Regions from separate parts of the Intestinimonas sp. RTP31139st1_F5_RTP31139_211217 genome, predicted to be linked through region 2. Evidence: riboswitches for the same ligand, from Rfam matches in the RefSeq annotation. Region 2 holds a riboswitch; each other region holds the start of a gene.
What was found. Region 2 has a riboswitch for cobalamin ahead of ABUA09_RS09520 (Ig-like domain-containing protein). Riboswitches for the same ligand answer to the same signal wherever they lie in the genome.

Region 1 (3,272 bases), on a different contig from region 2:
CGGTCACCCGCCCCGGCGACGGTCCCTAGGATTATTTCACCACGTACAGGTGATTCTTATCGTTGCCGAAGACGAGGTAGCCGTTGTCACAGGCCATGCCGCCCAGGGCGTAGGTGTCGTTGGCGGTCTTCCAGGCGTAACCGCTGGTGGCGGTCAGGTTCCGGCCGCTGGCGGGGTAGCAGAAGCCGCAGCCGGTGCCGGAGTTGGTGTTGAAGTACACATAGCCGTCGCTGTACAGGATGGAGCACTGGACCGGGAAGCCGGTGGCGATGGTGGCCACGCTGCTGTCGGTGGGGGCGCTCCCCTGAGTGAAGGAGGTCACCTGGACGCCGCCGGCGTTGAAGCCGGAGTAGTACCCGGTGTAGATATCGACGGTGGTGGTAGTGCCGCTGGTCGTCTTCACCAGGGTGGGGGTGGAGGTGGAGGTGCCATCCAGGGACACCTTCCACTGAATGGAGAGCGCCTCGTCATTTTCATCAAAGGAGCAGCACCAGAGGTAGCCGCCCTGGCTGGTGAAGTACAGCTTATCGCCGTCCAGCATGACGGTGGAGCGGACGTTGCCCGCGTCGGATGCGCCCTTTGCGGCGGTAGTCAGGTCCAGCACACCGCCAGCAGAGGAAGAGTCAAAATTGGTGCCGGCTTTGCGCCAGTACAGTTTGCCGTTGTCGCTGCCGAAGTAGATATTGGTGCCGTCGGACACGGCCCCGGCCCAGTAGAAGCCGTAGCTCTCAGGGGTGAAGGTCTTATAGGTATAGCTGGTGGTGCTCACGTCCACCTGGTAGTACTTGCCCGCGTTGGAGCCGCCGGGCCAGGTGCCGAAGTAGATGTAACTGCCGTACTTGACGATGGGGGTGTTGATCTGGCCGTCGATGTTGATCAGCACTTCGCTCACGGTGGGCTGGGCCGCATCCAGGTTGGTGAGCGCCAGGATCTTGCTCTTGCTGTTCTGGAGGTATTCGTCGGTGTCGGGATCATAGGTGTAGGCGCTGATCACGCCCACATAGAGGGTGCCGGTGCTGTCGTCCAGATAGGGGGTGGAGAGCTGGAAGCCGCTCTTGGCGTTGAGGGAACCGGGGGTCTGCTGGGCAGTGGTGCGCCAAACCTCTCCGCCGGTGGCGCAGTTCACCTTCACCACCTGGGCGCCGTTGGTGCCGTAGCCGTCAAAGAGCACATAGGCGTAGGTCACGCCGTCCACGGTCTGCATGACGGGCACGTTGTCCACACCGTCCCAGCCGGTGGTGCTGGTGAGGTTGAGCTGCTTGGGATAGCCGGTGGCGATGGATGTGGGCGCACCGCTGACCACGCTGTTGTGGTTGGCGTTCCCGCCGTAGACGGGCCAGGAGCTGGTGGAGGAGGCGAGGGCGCTGGTGGCCAGCATAGCCAGGGTGGCGCCCAGGGCGAGGACTTTTCTCAGGTTCAGTTTCGTTTGCATGTTACCCTTCCTTTCACATACATATATTTTGGGAACGGGATCGCAGTTGATTTGTGGGCATGTCTCCTTTCTCTATTGAATTTGCAAGGTGCACCGGCGCTCCGGCGGCCCCTAGAAAGCCGCGGGCCACGCCCGAAAAATAGAAAACGGCCGCGACGAATGTACTTCCATTCGTCACGGCCGTTTGTTCCCGTAGACAATCTCCGCACCCGCACAACGCGGACGCGGTCTCGAACACTGTAGGTCTACCGGCTTATGCTTCCGGGCCCCGGCACAGGGGCCCACGTCTGCTGCTCCACCTTCTCAGGATTCTCCCAATGGCCGGCTCACGCCGCGAACAACAGCCTCATGCACACACGGATACGGAATAGCTCCGGAGTCTCACCGAAATTCCCTTATCCCTGAGCCTGCCCGGGTCCCAGGCGCAGGGGCACAATGCACATTATAAAATTATAAGGTTATTTCTGGATTTCTGCTGTCTTTTATTATACAAACATAACTATTAAAAGTCAAGGGGGGATGTCCTATTTTTGCAAAAGTCACAAAATGTCGAAAGATGACGGACGGCGTGTGTTTTTGCCGCGGGCATAAAAAAGCCGGAGCAAAGCGAACTTTGCTCCGGCGTGGTGCGCGAGGCGGGAGTCGAACCCGCACGTCCTTGCGAACACTGGCACCTGAAGCCAGCGAGTCTACCAATTCCACCACTCGCGCAAGTGGTTTTGCGCCGTTCAGCGCAAGAAATATACTACCATAGGATGTCCCCGGTGTCAACACTTTTTTCGCTGTTTTTTTGCGTGCGGGAGAAAAAATTGAGTTGACAAACAGGGCCAAACGCAATATAATAATCAGGCAGCTTGTTGAGTTGCTGTGATCTGCGGCTGTGCTGGAACTGGTAGACTGGCAAGCTTGAGGTGCTTGTGTCCGTATGGGCGTGCGGGTTCGACTCCCGCCAGCCGCACCACGTCGGAGCAAAGTGAACTTTGCTCCGACGTTTTTTTGCCTATGGCAAAAAAACGTCATCCGCCCGCTCCCCTCCTCCCCCTTTCCCAATCACGAACGCTGCGCCGGGTTGTGAGCGGAGCGGCGCCATATCGCCGCTCGAACCAACAACAAAACAAGAAGTGAGGCACGACGTTTTGTCGTGCCGTTTCCTTGCGCTCCGGGCCGCAGGATGGGGGGAGTTTGTTTTTACCGGCTTATGGGAAAAATGAATAGCCTGAACGCGGCGCAGCCATACTATGCGGGAACCTGAGACCTGGCTGAAAAGCGCGGGCCCGCTCAAACGCCGGGACGGCTGCGCCCTGGCGGCGGGCATGATTCCAGGATTTCAGAACAGGCCGTTAAAACAAGGAGGCAGAGTAAGAGATGAAGGTCATGATAGATCGGGATGGGTGCATCAGCTGCGGGCTGTGCGCCGGGACCTGCCCGGAGGTTTTTCAGATGGCGGACGACGGACTGGCGGAGGTATACCGCGCGCCGACCGGGGAGAATGAGGAGCAGGTCAGGATGGCGGCCGACGGATGCCCGGTGGCCGTTATCCACATCGAGGACTGAGGGCGGTCAGACACCGGAAGCCGATCACGGCGCCGGAACAGGATATGGACCCGATCCTCCGCCTGCGGGGAAAAAGATAAAAATTTTGTGAAATATAAAACTTTTGCTTGCCCAACGACCGTGGAGCGGATATACTGATATCCGTTGACATAATCGAGAGGGTGAGCGGAGTTTGGCGAGGCGTCTACTGAAAAAGAAACGGCGAAAGGCCTCCGGGGTGCGGCGGCTTGGCCGGGCGCTGTACCGGACCGCCGTGGCTGTCTCCGTCCTCATCGTGGTGTTTTTC
Region 2 (3,272 bases):
GGATGATAGCTGGACGGAGAAGCACCTGAAGATCGTCATCGTGCCTAAAACTGCGGAAGAAATGAAAACCGTCTATGACTTCACGGGACAGCAGATCTCTATGTTGGACGAATTGCTGGCTCACCGTGACCTTCTCATGGAACTGGTGGGTGATTTGGTCACGATCACCGCTGATGCGTCTGAGATTCTAAAGCGGCTTCCGGCAGACCTCTCGCCGGAGCGAAAAGCGGTGGTACAAACAGCCTGTTCTCTTGTCGGCAAGGTCAATTACTTCTGGGGAGGAAAATCCTCCGCCATAGGCTGGGACAGCCGTTGGGGACAGCTGAAAGAAGTCACAGCGGCGGGCAGCCCCACTACCGGCACCTACCGCCCCTATGGACTGGACTGCTCCGGTTTTGTAGATTGGGTATTCAATAATGCAATGGGTTGTGTCATCGGCCATGGCGGAGGCGCAGCCAGTCAGCACACCTATTGTTCCACCATTACATGGGAGGAAGCAGCTCCCGGTGATTTGGTGTTTTATCCTGGAGATAGCCACGTCGGCATCGTCGGCGGCAGAGATAAAAATGGCGAACTGCTGGTCATCCATTGTGCCAGCGGCGCAAACAATGTGGTCATTACCGGAAAATCTGGCTTTGCCGCCATTACCAGACCGACCATTTATTCAGCGGAGGCATCAGATGGGACTGCTTGATACACTGGCCGAGAAAATGCAATGTGAATATCTATCTGATCTGCGGTATCTTCCTCGGCCCAACATGGTGTTGCAGTGCGCTTTAGCGGAACTATCATTGGAGGAGTTTCCGGAAAGCGAATGGCTTGACGCGGCATTGTATTTGTGCGGAATAAAATGTGCTGACACCGCAGCTGCACAGCGCTCTATGCGTTCTTTTTTGTAATAGTTGTAACTGCAAAACAGCCACGAACCATTGATTTGGTTCGTGGCTGCAGCCTGTCGAAAAAGTCCCCGACAAAAGCTGGACTTTTTCGACAGGCTAATGTATAATAAGCCATAAAGAAAATAGTATGCTTTTGTCCGAGTAAGTTGGTACAAAGAAATATAGTGGCATCGTGCCCCCGTGAAAAAGCTGCCGAAAATGGCAGGTGCGGGGATGAGGAAATTCGGTGAGAATCCGGAGCAAAAGCCATTTCCGTATATATCGGAGATTGCTGTTCGCGGCGTGAGTCGGCCATTGGGGGGGGGAACCCTGAGAAGGTAGAACAGCGAGCGCAGGGCCTTTTTAAAAGAAGGCCCCAAAGGTATGAACCGGAAGACCTACGATGTTGGAGACCGGAACCGTGAAAGTGAGGCGATGGAAGTGAACACGGAAAGAGTGGGCCGTGGAAGAGAAATCTTCTATGGCCCACTCTTTCCAATTTGTGGAAATAAACGGAACTAGGTCATGCTTTTTAAGAAGAAACGCTTTAGACATGAAAGAGAAACGTCGGAAGGACAAGCGGCAAAACAGCGCCGCCGCGCCGGTCCATATCGTAATAAAGCTAGGGAGGGAAGATAAGGAAGAGCGTGCAGAGGGTCCGGCCGTTAAAATCTACAGATGGGGGTGCGGCAATGATTGGAGCAGCAGATGCTGATGGCTCTTGAGCAAATGGAGAAGACATAAGATCTAAGAGGGGGAAAACGTGTACATGAAGAAACTAAAAATAAAAAAGCCGCTGGCGGTACTGCTTGTACTGGCCATGTGTCTGGCACTTCTGCCGGCAACAGTGAGTGCGCAGTCTGCCGAAGACACGCAGGCAACCGTAGAGAACATAAAGATTGCTGAACAAGGCGGGAGCGTTCAAATCGGAGACAGACTCCCGCTGACAGTTGAATTTTCTCCGGAAACCGCGAGCGATGAGCTCGAGTGGAGCAGCTCGGATCCGACTGTGGCGTCCGTGGACGGGGACGGTGTGGTTACCGGAAAGGGGCTTGGGACGGCAACCATTACGGCCGAGACCGCAAGGAACGACGGGACAACGGCTGAGAGCACCTGTACCGTTACAGTAACAGACGATCCGTACGCTGTTCAGGTCTATATTCCTAAGGGCCTCATCGCAGAGAATGGAATCTCTTTTTATCCGACGGAGGGATTCGGTACGGATAACCGGGATACGTTTGGGGAAGAAAGCGCCATTACCGCGTATACCAAGGATGCACAGAGCGACGATCAATATGATGTTTATTCGATGACGCTTGAACGCGGAATCTACTCTTTCCGCGCCGTGGATGAGAAAGGCAACAGCCTTGGCGGCGGGGCCTTTCGGATTCCGGCCGAAGGCGGCGGGGGAACCTATCAGAGCGTAGACGACACAAAGATCTATTTGCGTCTGATTGAGTCCTATGTCGTAAATGAATACGATGGGGAAAAAGCTACTGCTGAGGACTATTCCGTCAGGCTGATGAACAAAATCGGCGTGGCGACGATGGGCGATCCCTATATAAATTCGGCTGGTTACGAGTGCTATCCCACGCTCGCATTTGTCAGTGGGAACGCACTGCTCTATTACAACGTGTTTACACCGTCCAAGGATTATGCGGTTGAACATGGCGTTGGGGCGACCATTTGGGGAAACTATGCAGTTCAGCCTGAAGAGGGAGCGGCTACCTTTGGTACAAAGCTCAACGAAACCTCCACCTTTACCATTAACGCTCCGAAAGGGGCGGAAGCGGCCCTATATACACAGGTGCTCAACTTTAACGCTGAACGGATTGACAGTGTGAAGACTGTTGATCTGGGAGACGGGACAGTAGACCATGTTTTCAATATCACACGCAGTAGTAACGTGACTTACCGCGTCTCTATGGAAGGCATGAGAACAGAGGCCGGCTTTGTGGGCAATGTCTCCGGCGATAGGCTGGAAGTCAACTTTGATGCATCTCGGTCGCCGAAAGAGTTGCGCACCTCCGGAGACGCGTTCAGCGAAAGTAGTCTGTTGCTGAATATCAATGAACGCAATAAGCTGGAGCTGGACATAGGCGAGCAGTATAAGGTGCGCGCTTACCGCGCGGCCTGGCAGATTATCCATACAATAACGGATAATATCATGGTCGAGCCGGATTTCCATTATCATGTTGTCTCTGGAGAGGACATCATCTCCATTGAGACAATGGATGGAGGCAACGCAGGCGATAACTGGGCTTGGGTCACCGCAAAGAAGGAAGGGGTGGCCATTGTCGAGGTAAGCTACGACGCGCTGGATGTAAACGACGCCGGGAAGGGCATGTGGATGACGGCCACCAGCGGTTTCTACGGCGCCACCGACCCCATTCG
Region 3 (3,272 bases), on a different contig from region 2:
GGCGCTGGAGGATGGGCCCTACTTTGAGGAGATGAGAGAACGCGTAATCCGCACCCGGGAGCGGACGGAGGAGCGGCTGCGTGCAATGGGGTTTGCTGTCCTGGAGTCCAAGGCAAACTTCCTGTTTGTCAGCCATCCGAAACGCACCGGAAAGGCGCTGTTGGACGGGCTGCGGGAGCAGGGGATTCTGGTGCGCTGGTTTGACCGGCCCCGTATCGGCAACTATCTGCGCATCAGTGTCGGGACGGACGATGAGATGGACGCCCTCCGTGCAGCCCTCAAGGCGCTGACGGAGGGCTGAATATGCGCTATGAAGGTGATATCTACCGTCCGCCCGGAGAGTGGAAGAGCTATCTCCTGCAGACCACGGTGGGGTGTTCTCACAACACCTGTACGTTTTGCCGGATGTATCGGGGGAAACGGTTCCATATCCGCCCTTTGCCGGATATCCTGGAGGATATCCGCATGGCAAAAGCCTGCTATGGGGACCTTCGTCGGGTGTTCCTCTGTGACGGAGATGCGATCATCATGAAAACGGAGGAACTGCTTTCGATTCTGGACGCCCTTTATGACGCCTTCCCATCCCTGGAGAAGGTGACCACGTATGCTGGGCCGCTGAGCACGCTTTCCAAAACACCGGAAGAACTGAAAACCCTGCGGAAGGCCGGGCTGACCCGTGCCTATCTGGGAGTGGAGAGCGGAAGCGACGCGCTTCTGCACGCGGTCAAAAAGGGGGCGGACGCGCGGCAGATGCTGGAGGCGGGAATCCGTCTCAGGGAGGCGGGCTTTGACCTCTGGGTCATGGTGATCCTGGGTCTGGCCGGCCCTGGTGAGGCTGGGCGGCGGCATATTCTGGATACTGCGGCCATGATCAATGAGATGCGCCCCAGGCATCTCTCGGCGCTGACGCTGACGCTGTATCCGGGCACAGATCTCTATCAGGAATGGAGAGCGGGAAGATTTCAGGCGGCCACGGCGCGGGATACCCTGCGGGAGGCACGATTGCTCATTGAAAAGCTGGAGGTGGACCCGCTCCACTTCACCTGCGACCATGCCTCCAATTACGTGCCTCTGAAGGGAAGCCTGCCCGAAGACCGTGCATACTTTCTATCCCGTCTGGACCAAGCGCTGGAGAGCGGTACTGGGATGCGGCCGGAGTGGAGCCGGGGACTCTGATGGAGGGACGGAAAAATGGGAGGGACAGGTGGAGAAGAATGCCTTTACTTCCTGCGGGTTACTTGTTATAATAGATAGGAAAACAAAATACGGAGTATCGCATTGGTGCAGCGACGCAGCTGCTGAAAAGGGAAGTCCGGTGAAAGACCGGCGCAGTCTTACCTCTACTGTAAGCGTGGACGACGGCGTACAAAAGCCCATTGGTAATGATCGATTGCCGAGAAGGGACGCCCGAGGGAGAAGCGCAAGCCAGGAGACCTGCCGTGCGGAATACACAAGCATGACTCTTAGGTGGAGAGCGGCAGTGCCATGCCCGTTTTCATGGTCCCTCTCCGCCCGGAGAGGGACCATTTTTTGTCGGGAGGCGGCGTATGGGCACCTTTGAACACTATATCTCCGTTGGCCGCGGCCGTCTCCGCTGCGGGTATACGACCGGTACCTGTGCCGCCGCTGCGGCACGGGGGGCGGCGGAGCTTCTGCTCACAGGGGAGATGCCCGCTCTGGTCCGGGTGGAGACGCCCGCCGGCATCCCTGTGGAAGCCGAGCTCTTAGAGCCGGCGTCGGGATGCGGATGGGCCTCCTGTGCGGTCCGGAAGGACGGGGGAGATGACCCGGACGCCACCCATGGCACCTTGATTTTTGCCAAGGTGGAAAAGACGAAAGCCCGCGAAGTCACCATCGAAGGCGGGGTGGGCGTAGGGCGGGTCACCCGGCCCGGACTGGACCAGCCGGTAGGCGAGGCGGCCATCAATCATGTGCCCCGGGAAATGATCCTTCGCCAGATGGAGGAAGTACGCCGGAAGGCGGGGTACTCCGAGGGGCTCCGGGTGGAGATCTCCGTTCCGGCAGGGGAGGAATTGGCAAAAAGGACCTTTAATCCCCGGCTGGGGATCACAGGGGGCATTTCTATCCTGGGGACCTCCGGCATTGTGCGGCCTATGAGTGAAGCCGCACTTATAGATTCCCTGCGTCTGGAGCTGGACATGCAGGCTGCGGCGGGGGCGGGAGACATCGTGGTGACTCCTGGTAATTACGGCGAACATTTTTCAAGGGAAGTTCTCCACCTGTCGCTGGACCACTGGGCCACCTGCTCCAACTATATTGGAGAGGCCATTGATCACGCAGCAGGGTTGGGATTTCGCAGCTTTCTGCTGGTGGGCCATCTGGGCAAGCTGTGCAAGGCTGCGGCGGGAAACATGAATACGCACTCCAGGGTATCCGATGCCCGGCGGGAGACCCTGGCGGCGCATACGGCCCTGTGCAGTGGGGACCGTACTGTTGTGGAGGCGGTGTTTCTGGCCATCACCACAGACGAAGCAGTTGATATTCTGGACCGCGCCGGACTGCGGGAGCCTGTAATGGCATCCCTGGCCGGTGCACTGGACCAGAGGCTCAAGGCACGGGCGGGAGAGGATATGGACATCGAGGCCATTTTTTTCTCCAACAAGCATGGGATACTGGGCCGGACGCCGGGAGCGGAGCGGCTGGCCGCGCTCCACGCCCCGGACTGAGACCATTTCAAACGGAAAGGAAGAGGAAACTATGATCCACTTTATTGGCGCGGGCCCCGGAGCCGCGGACCTCATCACTGTCCGCGGCGCACGGCTTCTGCGGGAAGCGGATGTGATCATCTATGCCGGCTCTCTGGTAAATCCGGCGCTTCTGGAGAACAAGAAGGAGGACTGTGCCGTCTATGACAGTGCCTCCATGACCCTGGAGGATGTGATAGATGTGATGAAGGCCACGGAGGCATCCGGAGGCACCACCGTTCGGCTCCACACCGGAGACCCCTCTCTTTATGGGGCCATCCGGGAGCAGATGGACCGCTTGGACGAGCTGGAGATCGCCTATGACGTAACACCGGGCGTATCCTCTTTTTCCGGTGCGGCGGCCGCGCTGGAGGCGGAATATACCCTTCCGGAGGTGTCGCAAAGCGTCATTATCACACGGATGGCAGGCCGGACGCCGGTCCCCGAAAGGGAAAAGCTGTCTAAGATGGCCTCGCATGGCTGCACAATGGTGCTGTTCCTCTCCACAGGACTCCTCGAAGATGTGGAGAGAGAGCTGATGGAGGGCGGATATGAACCCGATACCCC

Region 1: another riboswitch for cobalamin. It lies ahead of ABUA09_RS12335 (PQQ-binding-like beta-propeller repeat protein); the one in region 2 lies ahead of ABUA09_RS09520 (Ig-like domain-containing protein).
Region 3: another riboswitch for cobalamin. It lies ahead of cbiD (cobalt-precorrin-5B (C(1))-methyltransferase CbiD); the one in region 2 lies ahead of ABUA09_RS09520 (Ig-like domain-containing protein).

Annotation. Positions count from the first base shown of each region.
Region 1 covers NZ_JBCOAQ010000021.1:25,799-29,070, reverse strand. Annotated here, with positions in the region: gene ABUA09_RS12335 (PQQ-binding-like beta-propeller repeat protein) at 32-1,432, opposite strand; cobalamin riboswitch at 1,654-1,885, opposite strand; tRNA gene ABUA09_RS12330 (tRNA-Leu) at 2,057-2,143, opposite strand; tRNA gene ABUA09_RS12325 (tRNA-Leu) at 2,307-2,393, shown strand; gene ABUA09_RS12320 (ferredoxin) at 2,798-2,986, shown strand; gene ABUA09_RS12315 (LCP family protein) at 3,159-3,272, shown strand, end outside.
Region 2 covers NZ_JBCOAQ010000012.1:23,747-27,018, reverse strand. Annotated here, with positions in the region: gene ABUA09_RS09525 (NlpC/P60 family protein) at 1-694, shown strand, start outside; cobalamin riboswitch at 1,053-1,298, shown strand; gene ABUA09_RS09520 (Ig-like domain-containing protein) at 1,648-3,272, shown strand, end outside.
Region 3 covers NZ_JBCOAQ010000001.1:50,434-53,705, forward strand. Annotated here, with positions in the region: gene hisC (histidinol-phosphate transaminase) at 1-301, shown strand, start outside; gene ABUA09_RS00235 (B12-binding domain-containing radical SAM protein) at 304-1,176, shown strand; cobalamin riboswitch at 1,262-1,456, shown strand; gene cbiD (cobalt-precorrin-5B (C(1))-methyltransferase CbiD) at 1,548-2,687, shown strand; gene cobM (precorrin-4 C(11)-methyltransferase) at 2,719-3,272, shown strand, end outside.